Linked DNA regions of Cupriavidus necator. The protein of the gene in region 3 binds, or shares a complex with, the protein of the main gene of each other region. Links are inferred from orthologs where the notes say so. Each region holds a gene or a part of one and is shown on either strand. Other genes may lie near its edges. The genes, in order: tsaE, tsaB and tsaD.

The links.
Region 1: the proteins of tsaD (region 3) and tsaE are in contact, whole or in part, in a crystal structure (PDB 6N9A), measured with the Thermotoga maritima proteins. The link is inferred for Cupriavidus necator from one-to-one orthologs. Residues at the interface, in WP_004082750.1 of Thermotoga maritima: Cys10, Asp11, Arg49, His50, Leu82, Gly84, Gly135, Gly136, Glu154, Thr155, Leu156, Asp157, Asp158, Ser159, Glu162, Asp165, Lys166, Arg169, Leu170, Tyr175, Lys213, Thr214, Leu217, Tyr218, Gln221, Arg222, Asn324; in WP_004082108.1 of Thermotoga maritima: Leu37, Gly38, Lys46, Lys57, Val59, Lys60, Ser61, Thr63, Phe64, Thr65, Leu66, Met67, Val69, Pro71, Tyr82, Arg83, Leu84, Asp86, Asp88, Phe89, Asp93, Ile128, Asp130, Glu131, Arg134.
Region 2: the proteins of tsaD (region 3) and tsaB are in contact, whole or in part, in a solved structure (PDB 4WQ4), measured with the Escherichia coli proteins. The link is inferred for Cupriavidus necator from one-to-one orthologs.

Annotation. Positions count from the first base shown.
Region 1 is NZ_CP066018.1:883,188-886,739, forward strand. Bases 115-2,935 are described here. They hold tsaE (tRNA (adenosine(37)-N6)-threonylcarbamoyltransferase complex ATPase subunit type 1 TsaE), read right to left. Parts: upstream 1,871-2,935; coding sequence 1,358-1,870; downstream 115-1,357. Other genes in these bases: I6H87_RS04055 (N-acetylmuramoyl-L-alanine amidase), read right to left, coding at 115-1,364; queG (tRNA epoxyqueuosine(34) reductase QueG), read left to right, coding at 1,887-2,935. Also shown: more of I6H87_RS04055, read right to left, coding at 1-114; more of queG, read left to right, coding at 2,936-3,092; I6H87_RS04070 (AEC family transporter), read right to left, coding at 3,089-3,552. UniProt on the Escherichia coli protein: Required for the formation of a threonylcarbamoyl group on adenosine at position 37 (t(6)A37) in tRNAs that read codons beginning with adenine.
Region 2 is NZ_CP066018.1:3,258,713-3,262,322, forward strand. What follows is about bases 548-3,426. They hold tsaB (tRNA (adenosine(37)-N6)-threonylcarbamoyltransferase complex dimerization subunit type 1 TsaB), read left to right. Parts: upstream 548-1,547; coding sequence 1,548-2,306; downstream 2,307-3,426. Other genes in these bases: I6H87_RS15280 (DHA2 family efflux MFS transporter permease subunit), read left to right, coding at 548-1,122; I6H87_RS15285 (acyl-CoA-binding protein), read right to left, coding at 1,148-1,417; rimI (ribosomal protein S18-alanine N-acetyltransferase), read left to right, coding at 2,303-2,863; I6H87_RS15300 (uracil-DNA glycosylase), read left to right, coding at 2,860-3,426. Also shown: more of I6H87_RS15280, read left to right, coding at 1-547; more of I6H87_RS15300, read left to right, coding at 3,427-3,610. UniProt on the Escherichia coli protein: Required for the formation of a threonylcarbamoyl group on adenosine at position 37 (t(6)A37) in tRNAs that read codons beginning with adenine.
Region 3 is NZ_CP066018.1:2,614,142-2,617,838, forward strand. Bases 495-3,460 are described here. They hold tsaD (tRNA (adenosine(37)-N6)-threonylcarbamoyltransferase complex transferase subunit TsaD), read right to left. Parts: upstream 2,512-3,460; coding sequence 1,477-2,511; downstream 495-1,476. Other genes in these bases: folE2 (GTP cyclohydrolase FolE2), read left to right, coding at 614-1,417; I6H87_RS12200 (BaiN/RdsA family NAD(P)/FAD-dependent oxidoreductase), read left to right, coding at 2,669-3,460. Outside these bases: dxs (1-deoxy-D-xylulose-5-phosphate synthase), read left to right, coding at 1-396; more of I6H87_RS12200, read left to right, coding at 3,461-3,697.

The DNA.
Region 1 (3,552 bases), 1.7 Mb from region 3 along the record:
GTCTCGATCAGGATCGACGGGATATCCGGCGCCTTCAGCACCGCAAACCCGGCCTGCTCGACGCTGCCCTTGTGCAGCTTGTTGATGCCGCCGATCTCGCCCAGCACGGCCTTGCCGACCTGCAGGCTGTCATTGATCTGCGCGGTGGTGGACAGGTCCAGCAGCACGCGCGCCACCTGCGCATCCTTGTTGCCCATGTTGGCGCCGCCGATCAGGTCGGAAGCGTTTTCCTTGTTGGCTAGCCAGCGAGCCGCGGTACTGGAGGCGCCGCGCTCGGACAGCGCGAACACTGACGCGCCGCGTGCCTCGGGCGACAGGAAGGCATCGGCGTGGATCGATACGAACAGGTCGGCCTGCACCCGGCGCGCCTTCTGCACGCGCACGTTCAGCGGCACGAAGAAGTCGGCGTCGCGCGTCATCATCGCGCGCATATTGGGCTGGGCATCGATCTTGGCGCGCAGGCGGTGCGCGATCTGCAGCACCACGTCTTTCTCGCGCGAGCCGGCGGCGCCGATCGCGCCCGGGTCTTCGCCGCCATGGCCGGGATCGATCGCCACGGTCAGCAGGCGGCGCATCTTGAAGGGCCGTTCGGCAGTGGGATTGTCGCGTGCGACCGGCGGCACCACCGGGGCATTGGGGCTCGGCACCGGCGGTGCCGACGGCCTGGGCCGGGCCGAGGCCACCGGCGGCGGCAGCGGCGCGGTGGTGGGCGGCACCTCGCCCTTCTCGTCGAAGCGGCGCACCAGCGCGCCGATCGCGTCTTCCTCGGCACCGGCCGGCGCGCCGGCGATGCCATCGTTGCCCGGCGCCGGGTCCGAGGTGGCGAAGCGGCGCTGCTTTTCCTCGGTGTCGCGCACCAGCTTCCACAGCGGATCGGGCGGATTGACCGGGTACAGGTCGAACACCAGGCGGTTGCGGTAGCTGCCGATCGGCGCCAGCGTGAACACCTGCGGCGCCACGTTTTCCTTCAGGTCGAACACCATGCGGACCACGCGCGGGCGGTTCTGGCCGACGCGCACGGTCTGGATATAGGGGTCGTTCGGGGTGATCTTGGCCACCAGCTCGCGCAGCGTGGGCGACAGGTCCAGGCCGTCGATGTCCACCACCAGCCGGTCGGGGTCGCGGATCATCTGGTGCACGGCGGCCAGCGGGGAATCGGATTCGATGGTGACGCGGGTGTAGTCCTCGGCCGGCCATACGCGCACCGCGACGATGCCGGCGCCAAACGCGATCTGCGGGCCGGCCAGGGTCAGCACGGCCGTGCCCGCGCCCAGCTTCAGTGCCTGCGCCATCCATTTGCGGCGCGCCTGCAGCAGGCCGTCGGGTCCATCGGGGCGGTCGGTGGCAAGTCGCTTGATCAGCATGCGTTCAGCAGGGTAAGTCCAGTGTGAGTATAGGCGCGCATCGTCGCGATCCGCCGCTCGCCGGCATCATCCGCCCCGGCCATGTCCGATTGGAGCAACATATGGAGATCCGGTTCCCCGAGCAGGCGGCCGGCCTTTTCCGGCCACTCGACCAGGTTGAAGGCCGGTTCGGCGAAGCAGTCGCGAAAACCCGCGTCGATCCACTCTTCGGGATCGGCAAAGCGGTACAGGTCGAAGTGGTAGACGGTCAGCGGCGAGCCGTCGGCGCGGGCCACCTCGTAGGGCTCGCACAGCGTGTAGGTGGGGCTGCGGACCTTGCCCGCATGGCCGAGCGCGCGCAGGATCGTGCGCGTCAGCGTGGTCTTGCCGGCGCCCAGGTCGCCGGACAGCTGCACATGCACCGTGCGCGGCGGCATGGCCTGCACGGCGGCGGCCAGCGCGGCGCCCAGGCGCGCGGTGGCGGCTTCGTCGGGCAGCGTCAGGGTGCGTTCTTCGAGCAAGGGCATTGCGTACAATTCAGGGATGATCGACCGAGTCGCCCCAGGGCAGGCAGATGCGCCACCTACCCCCGTTCCCGGCACCGCCGCCCACCTGGCCGCGGGCCCCGGGGAACTTGCGGCACTGGCCGCGTCGATCCGCGCATGGGGCGCGGAACTGGGCTTTGCCTCGGTGCGCATCGCCGATGTCGACCTCAGTCATGCCGAGCCGGGGCTGATGGCGTGGCTGGCGCAGGGCTACCACGGCGACATGGATTATATGGCGAACCACGGCCTGCGGCGCGCCCGGCCGGCCGAACTGGTGCCCGGCACCGTGCGCGCGATCGTGGCGCGGATGCCGTACCTTCCGGCTGCCGGCGCGCAGGCCGGCGCCACCGACTGGCGCCGGCACGAGCTGGCGCGGCTGGACGATCCGGCCACGGCGGTGGTGTCGCTGTATGCGCGCGGCCGCGATTATCACAAGGTGCTGCGCAGCCGTTTGCAGCAGCTGGCCAGCCGGATCGAGGCCGAAATCGGAAAATTCGGCTACCGTGTCTTTACCGATTCCGCACCCGTCATGGAAGTGGCGCTGGCCAGCCAGGGCGGGCTCGGCTGGCGCGGCAAGCATACGCTGCTGCTGGACCGCGACGGCGGCTCGATGTTCTTCCTGGGCGAGATCCTGGTCGACATCCCGCTGCCGGCCGACGCCCCCGAGTCCGGCCACTGCGGCAACTGCCACCGCTGCCTGGACATCTGCCCCACGCGCGCCATCGTGGCGCCGTACCGGCTGGACGCGCGCCGCTGCATCTCCTACCTGACCATCGAGCACAAGGGCCCGATTCCGGTGGAGTTCCGCGCGCCCATGGGCAACCGCGTCTACGGCTGCGACGACTGCCAGCTGGCCTGCCCGTGGAACAAGTTCGCGCATGTGGCCATGGTGCCGGACTTCGACGTGCGCAACGGGCTCGACGCGCCCGACATGGTGGCGCTGTTCCAGTGGACCGAAGCGGAATTCAACCAGCGGCTCGAAGGCAGCCCGATCCGCCGCATCGGCCATGAGCGCTGGCTGCGCAACCTGGCTGTGGGTCTGGGCAACAGCCTGCGCGCGGCGCTGTCGGGCACGCGCGCCGAAGACGCGGCCCTGGCCGCGCGCATCCGCGCAGCACTGCTGGAGCGGCGCGAGAGCGCCACGCCGCTGGTGCGCGAGCATATCGACTGGGCCCTGGCCCAGGGCGGCCCGCCGCCGGACTAGCTGACCAGCGCCAGCCACAGCGGCGTGGTCACGATCGCCGCCACCGTCATCAGCGAAATCGTCGCCGCCACCATCGGCCCGTTGCCGCCCATGCGCACCGCCAGGATATACGCGCTGGAGGCCGTGGGCAGCGAGGCATACAGCACCACGATCTGGTACTGCAGCGCGGTCAGCGGCAGGTGCCGCCCCACCAGCCAGGCCACGCACGGCATCGCCAGCAGCTTGACCCCGGTCCACCAGGCCACCGGCCCCGCGGTGCCGGTGGCACCGCTCATCTGCAGCCCGGCGCCCACCGTCATCAGCCCCAGCGCGGTCGAGGCCGAGCCCAGCCGGTTCAGCGTCATGCCCAGCACCTCGGGCGCATGCAGCCCCATCAGGTTGGTGAGCAGGCCGCCGGCAGTGGCCAGGATCAGCGGGTTGCGCGCCAGCTCTTTCCACAGCGCGGTCTGGCCGTGCCGCG
Region 2 (3,610 bases), 640 kb from region 3 along the record:
ACCTACGGCGTGATGATCGCGATGCGCGTGGCCGAAGGCGTCGCCGCAGGCATTATGCAGCCGCTGCCCAATATCCTGATCCTGCGCGTGTTCGAAGAGCGCGAGCAGGGCAAGGCGATCAGCATGTTCGGCTTTGGCGTGGTACTGGCGCCGGCGCTGGGGCCCAGCCTGGGTGGCTTCCTGGTCGAGGCCTTCGGCTGGCGCTCGATCTTCTTCGTGGTGGTGCCGCTGACGCTGATCGGCGTGCTGATGGCGCGGCGCTTCATGGCGGTGGACTCGATCATGATGGGCGAGCGCCAGCCGCTGGACTGGCGCGGGCTGGGCCTGGCCGGTATTGCCACGGTAAGCCTGCTCAACGGCGTGGTCGAGATGCGCGACAGCGTGCCCGCGGGCCTGGCGCTGTCGGGCTTCGGCGTGCTGATGCTGGCGGCGTTCGTGCTGTGGCAGCTGCGCGCGGCGCATCCGCTGATGAACCTGCGGCTCTACAGCTACCGGCAGTTCGCGGCCGGGGCGGTGGTGGCCTTTATCTACGGCGCGGGGCTGTTCGGCTCGACCTACCTGCTGCCGGTCTATATGCAGATGGCGCTGGAATACACGCCGTCGCGCGCGGGCCTGGTGCTGTTCCCGGCGGGCGTGATGCTGGCGCTGACGATCGCCATATCGGGGCGCTTCACCCACAAGATCGCGCCGCATATCCAGGTGTCGTTCGGGCTGGCGCTGCTGTCGCTGTCGTTCCTGCTGATGGCGCTGGGCTCGCGCTCCACGCCATATCTGGTGCTGGTGGCGCTGGCGGTGCTGGGGCGGATCGGGCTGGGCTGCATCCTGCCGTCGCTGACGCTGGGGGCAATGCGGGGGGTGGACTTCACGCTGATCGCGCAGGGCTCGAGCTGCATCAACTTCCTGCGCCAGCTGGGCGGCGCCATCGGCGTGAGCCTGGCGGGCGTGGGCCTGCAATGGCGGCTGGCGGAGCACGGCGCGGTGCTGGGCCAGGCCGGCGACGCCGCCGTGCAGGCGGCGCGCATCCGTGCCTTCGATGAAACCTTCCTGGCCGTGGGCGTGGTGATTGCCAGTGCGATGATCGCGGCGTGGCGGATCCGGCCGCGGCCGGTGCCGGCGGCCTGAGGCCGCCGGGCCTGGCTGCGCCGGCTTAGCTGGCTGCGCCGCTGCGCAGTTCTTCCACCAGCGCGATGTACTGCTCCATCGCCTGTTCGCGTGCGGTGCCGCGCAGGGCTTCCCAGGCTTCAAACTTGTAGCGGCCGACAAAGTCGGTCATGCCGGGCTTGTCGCCGTGGGCATCGCCTTCGCTGCCTTGCTTGAACAGGGCGTACAGGCGCAGCAGGGACATGTTGCTGGGGCGCTCGCTCAGTTGCTTGACGTCGATCTGGGCCTGGTCGAAGCGTGCCTGCAGGTCGCTCATGGGGGTTCCTCCGTGTGTGCTGTCTGGATTGCGAAAGTGCAGGCCGATGATAGCCGCCCGGCGGCGCCGCGCCGTCCGTATAAAACCGAAGAAGCCCTCGATTCCGGGCGTCACCGGATACAATCGCGCCATGTCCTGGATTCTTGCTGTTGAAACTTCTACAGAGTGGTGCTCGGTCGCGCTCGGACGTGCGGTGCCGGGTGCCGGAGTCGAGTGCCTGGTGCGCCATGAGCACACTGGTGCACGCTCGTCGGCACGCGTGCTGCCGGCTGCCGGCGAGCTGCTGGCCGAAGCCGGCATTGCGCTGGCGGACTGCGCTGCGATTGCCTTTGGCGCCGGCCCGGGCTCGTTCACGGGCCTGCGCACCGCCTGCGGCGTGGCGCAGGGGCTGGCCTTCGGCGCCGGGCTGCCGGTGGTTCCGGTCAATACCCTGATGACGTGCGCCGAGCGCGCGCGCGCCGCTACTCCGGCGCTGCCGGACGACACCGCGGTGCTGGTGGCCCTGGACGCGCGCATGGATGAAGCCTATTCCGCTGCTTTCCGCTGGCATGCCAGCGCGCGGGAATGGGCGGAAGTCACGCCGATGCAGGTCAGCGCGCCGGAAACCGTGCCGCTGCCCGACGGCGATTTCTGGCTGGCCGGCAATGCCTCGACGGTTTTCGGCGAGCGGCTGGCGGGCCTGGCGCGTGCCGCGCGCGTGCTGCCGGAGGCGATGCCCCATGCGCAGCCGATGATCGCGATTGCACTGCGCGCACTGGCGCGCGGCGAGGCCATCGACGCCGACCAGGCCATGCCGATCTACCTGCGCGACAAGGTCGCGCAGACCATCGCCGAACGCGAAGCCGCCGCTGCCGCCCGTGCCGCGGCCCAGACCGGGAGCGCATCGTGAGTGCAGCCTATCCGCTCGATCCCCGCAACCACTGGCCGGCCGTGCCCGCCATGCCGGTGCTGCCGCACGGCTGGGCGCTGGGCCGCATGAGCGCGCTCGACCTGGCGGCCGTGGCGGGCATCGAGGCGCGTGCCTACAGCCATCCGTGGACCCGCGGCAATTTCGAGAACTCGGTCAAGTCCGGGCATCTCGGCCTGACGCTGCGCGACCCGGCTGGCACGCTGGTGGCCTACGCCGTGCTGATGCCGGTGGTCGATGAAATGCACCTGCTCAATATCACCGTCGAGCCGCGGCGCCAGCGCCAGGGGCTGGGGCGGCTGATGCTGGCGGTGGTGCTGGCCACCTCGCACGCGCACCGCATCCATACCATGCTGCTGGAAGTGCGGCCGTCCAATACCGGGGCGATCGCGCTGTACCAGGCGGCGGGGTTTGCCGAGATCGGGCGCCGCAAGGGCTATTACCCGGCCCTGGGCAGCAAGCGCGAGGATGCGCTGGTGCTGCGCCGCAGCTGGCCGGCCGAGTCCGCCGCCAATGAAGGCACGGAGGGCAGGGCATGAGCCGCCGCGCACAGTTCCTGGAAGTCCTGGGCATCCCGACCGAATGGGTGCCGCGCGAGCGCGCGGATGCGCAGGCAGAGGCTGCGCCGGAGGTGGCCGTGGCGCAGGCAGCGATGCCTGTTGCCGAGGCGCCTGTGGCCGAGGTTGCCGCAGTGGTTGCCGCTCCGGCTGCGGAACCCGCCATGCCGGTGCCGGCGCCAGTGGCGCCGCCGGTCTCCCGGGCACCGGCGGCGCCTGCTCTGGTTCCGGCCGGCCCGGAACCCGGCTCGGCGCAAGCAGATCGCGAAGCCGCCATTGCCAGCATGGAATGGCCGGCGCTGGACGCCGCCGTGGCCGGCTGCACCGCGTGCGGCCTGTGCCAGCACCGCACCAATACCGTATTCGGCGTGGGCGACCGCCAGGCCGAATGGATGCTGGTGGGCGAAGCCCCCGGCGAGAACGAAGACCTGCAGGGCGAGCCCTTCGTGGGCCAGGCCGGCAAGCTGCTCGACAATATGCTCGGCGCGCTCGGGCTGGCGCGCGGGCGCAATGTGTTTATCGCCAACGTGCTCAAGTGCCGCCCGCCCGGTAACCGCAACCCGGAGCCCGAGGAGGTGGCGCAGTGCGAGCCGTTCCTGCGCCGCCAGATCGCGCTGGTGAAGCCCAGGGTGATCGTGGTGCTGGGCCGCTTTGCGGCGCAGTCGCTGCTGCGCAGCACCACGCCCATCGGCAAGCTGCGCGGCACCGTACATAGCTATGAAGGTATCC
Region 3 (3,697 bases):
GGGCATCGCGTGGGCTTCCTGGCGTTCGGCTCGATGGTGCACCCGGCCCTGGGTGCCGCCGAGGCGCTGGATGCCGCGGTCGCCGACATGCGTTTCGTCAAGCCGCTCGACGTGGAGCTGGTCAAGCGCCTGGCCGCGGAGAACGACTACCTGGTGACCGTGGAAGAGGGCAGCGTGATGGGCGGCGCCGGCAGCGCCGTGCTGGAGGCACTGGCCGAGGCCGGCATCGACAAGCCGGTGCTGACGCTGGGCCTGCCCGACCGCTTCGTCGACCACGGCGACCCGGCCTATCTGCTGCAGCAATGCGGCCTGGATGCGGCCGGCATCGAGCGCTCGGTGCGCGAGCGCTTCGGGCTGGACCAGCCCAAGGTCACGGTCGCCTCGCGCGTGGCCTGATCACCTGCTGTCCCGAAGGGGATTCGGCCCTCGCACCACGAGTGCGTCCGAATTCCCTTAAACTCCCCTTTTTTGTGTTCGCAGCTGCGGGCCGGCGTGCCACTTGCCGGATCCCGTGGTTTCACACTCGTTGCGCGGCATGGATGGACTGCGAAATTGCCGCGACCGTAAGGGCTCGTGCCGTCCCCCTTGGGCGCGACCCTGGAGGAAACCGTAGATGAATGACATCAATCCCGCCTTCGTCATGCCCGACGTCCAGTCGAGCCCCGACACCCGCCAGATCCCCATCCAGCGTGTCGGTGTCAAAGGCGTGCGTTACCCCGTGACCCTGAAGACCCCGGCCGGCATCATGCCGAGCGTGGGCACCTTCAATCTCGACGTGCACCTGCCGGCGGACCAGAAGGGCACGCATATGTCGCGCTTCGTCGCGCTGCTGGAAGAAGAGCGCGCACCGCTGGAGCTGTCCAGCTTCCGGCTGATGCTGGACAAGATGCTGGAAAAGCTGGAAGCCGAGGCCGGCCGCATCGAGGTCACCTTCCCGTACTTCATCAGCAAGACCGCGCCTGTGTCGGGCGTGGAGTCGCTGCTGGACTACGAGGTCACGCTGACCGGCGAAGTGCGCGACGGCGCCGCGCGCGTGTTCCTGAAGGCGCTGGTGCCGGTGACCAGCCTGTGCCCGTGCTCGAAGAAGATCTCGCAGTACGGCGCGCACAACCAGCGTTCGCATATCACCATGAACGTGGAACTGGCCGGCGAGCTGCCGGTGGAAGCGCTGGTGCGCATGGCCGAGGAAGAGGCCTCGTGCGAGCTGTGGGGCCTGCTCAAGCGCCCCGACGAGAAGTTCGTCACCGAGCGCGCCTATGAGAACCCCAAGTTCGTCGAGGACCTGGTGCGCGATATCGCCATGCGCCTGAATGCGGATGATCGCATCGTGGCCTATGTGCTGGAGGCGGAGAACTTTGAGTCGATCCACAACCACAGCGCGTATGCGGTGATCGAGCGGGACAAGCGGGTCGACTGACCGCGTTGTCGCTGCAATAGAAATAGCCACCGCATGCGGTGGCTATTTTTTGGTCCGGTTCAGGCCGCCGAAGGCAGGCGGATATCCGCCAGGTCCCAGCGCGGCGTCACGCCGTAGCCATACTCGTGCCGCGCCAGTTCGGGCGCGGCCTGCAGGCGCATGGCGCCGGCAAACGCGATCATCGCGCCGTTGTCGGTGCAGAACGCCAAATCCGGGTAATACACGTCGATCTTGCGCTGCTTGCCCATCTGGTCCAGCCGCTCGCGCAACTGGCGGTTGGCACCCACGCCTCCCGCCACCACCAGCCGCTTGTGGCCGGTCTGCTTGAGCGCTGCCATCGACTTGGCGGCCAGCACGTCGACAATGGCATCGACAAAGGCGCGCGCCAGGTTGGCGCGATCCTGCTCGCAGGTGTTGGCGAGCTTGCGTGTTTGCGTCAGTACCGCGGTCTTCAGTCCGGCGAAGGAGAAATCCAGGTTGCCCGAATGCAGCATCGGCCGCGGCAGCGCAAAGGCGCCGGGGATACCGAATTCGGCCAGCCGCGACACTTCGGGGCCGCCCGGATAGCCCAGGCCCAGCAGCTTGGCGGTCTTGTCGAAGGCTTCGCCGGCGGCGTCGTCCAGGGTTTCGCCCAGCAGCGTGTAGTCGCCGATGCCGCGCACTTCCATCAACTGCGTATGCCCGCCCGACACCAGCAGCGCCACGAACGGGAAGGGCGGCGGCTCGCGCGTCAGCAGCGGCGACAGCAGGTGGCCTTCCAGGTGGTGCACGCCCACCATCGGCACGTTCAGCGCAAAGCCCAGTGCATTGGCCACCGAGGCGCCCACCAGCAGTGCGCCGGCCAGCCCGGGGCCCTGGGTGAAGGCGATGGCGTCGATGTCCTGGCGGGTACGGCCGGCATCGGCCAGCACCTGCTCCAGCAGCGGCAGCACGCGGCGGATATGGTCGCGCGACGCCAGTTCCGGCACCACGCCGCCGTAGTCGCGGTGCATGGCGATCTGCGAGTGCAGCGCGTGCGCGAGCAGGCCGGCGCCGGTGTCATAGAGGGCGAGGCCGGTTTCGTCGCAGGAGGATTCGATGCCGAGGACAAGCATGGGGAGCGCATAGGGCCGCCTCCGGTCAGGGAAACGGCTGTCGAAACAACAGGTTGCAGGAAGCGCGCAGGGTAGCACAGCAGCGCGCGGCGTGCTTTTCGCTACAATCTGCCCTTTCTCTGGCGGTGGCAATACACATGGATGCGCGAGGCGTGCAATGAGCGGGGCAACATCGGCCCGGACGGGCCGGTATGACGTGGCCGTGCTGGGTGCGGGCGCGGCCGGCATGATGTGTGCCGCCGTGGCCGGCCAGAACGGCGCGCGCGTGGTGCTGATCGACCATGCCACCAAGCTTGCCGAGAAGATCCGCATCTCGGGCGGCGGGCGCTGCAATTTCACCAACCTGCAGGCCGGGCCCTCCAACTACCTGTCGTCCAATCCGCACTTCTGCCGCTCGGCGCTGGCGCGCTACACGCCGCAGGATTTCCTTGGCCTGATGCGCCGCTACGGCATCGACTGGCACGAGAAACATCGTGGCCAGCTGTTCTGCAACGACAGCGCCGAAGACGTGATCGCCATGCTGCGCGCCGAATGCGACACCGGCCATGTGCGCTGGCACACCGGCTGCAGCGTGGCCGAGGTCCGGCGCGAGGGCGACGACTTCCTGCTGCTCACCGCTACCGGCATGGTGCGGGCCGGGGCGCTGGTGGTGGCCACCGGCGGCCTGTCGATCCCCAAGATCGGTGCCACCGACTTTGGCTATCGCATCGCCCGGCAGTTCGGGCTGGGCATCGTCGAAACCCGGCCGGCGCTGGTGCCGCTGACCTTCGATGGCAAGGACTGGGTGCCGTTCGCGCCGCTGGCCGGCGTGTCGCTGGAAGTGGATATCGCCACCGGCAACGGCAAGGCGGCCGGAGCCTTCCGCGAAGACCTGCTGTGGACCCATCGCGGCCTGTCCGGACCCGCCGTGCTGCAGATTTCCAGCTACTGGCGTCCCGGCACACCGATCGCCATCGACCTGTTTGATGGCGAGGATGCCGCCGCCTGGCTGCTCGAGCAGAAGACCGGCAGCCGCAAGCACCTGGGCAACCTGCTGGCGCAACGGTTGCCGGCGCGGCTGGCCGATGCCTGGTGCGCGGCCTCGGGCGTGGATGCCGCCATGCCGCTGCATGATGTGACCGACAAGGCCCTGCGCAAGCTTGGCGCCACGCTCAACGGCTGGCGCATCGTGCCGTCGGGCACCGAG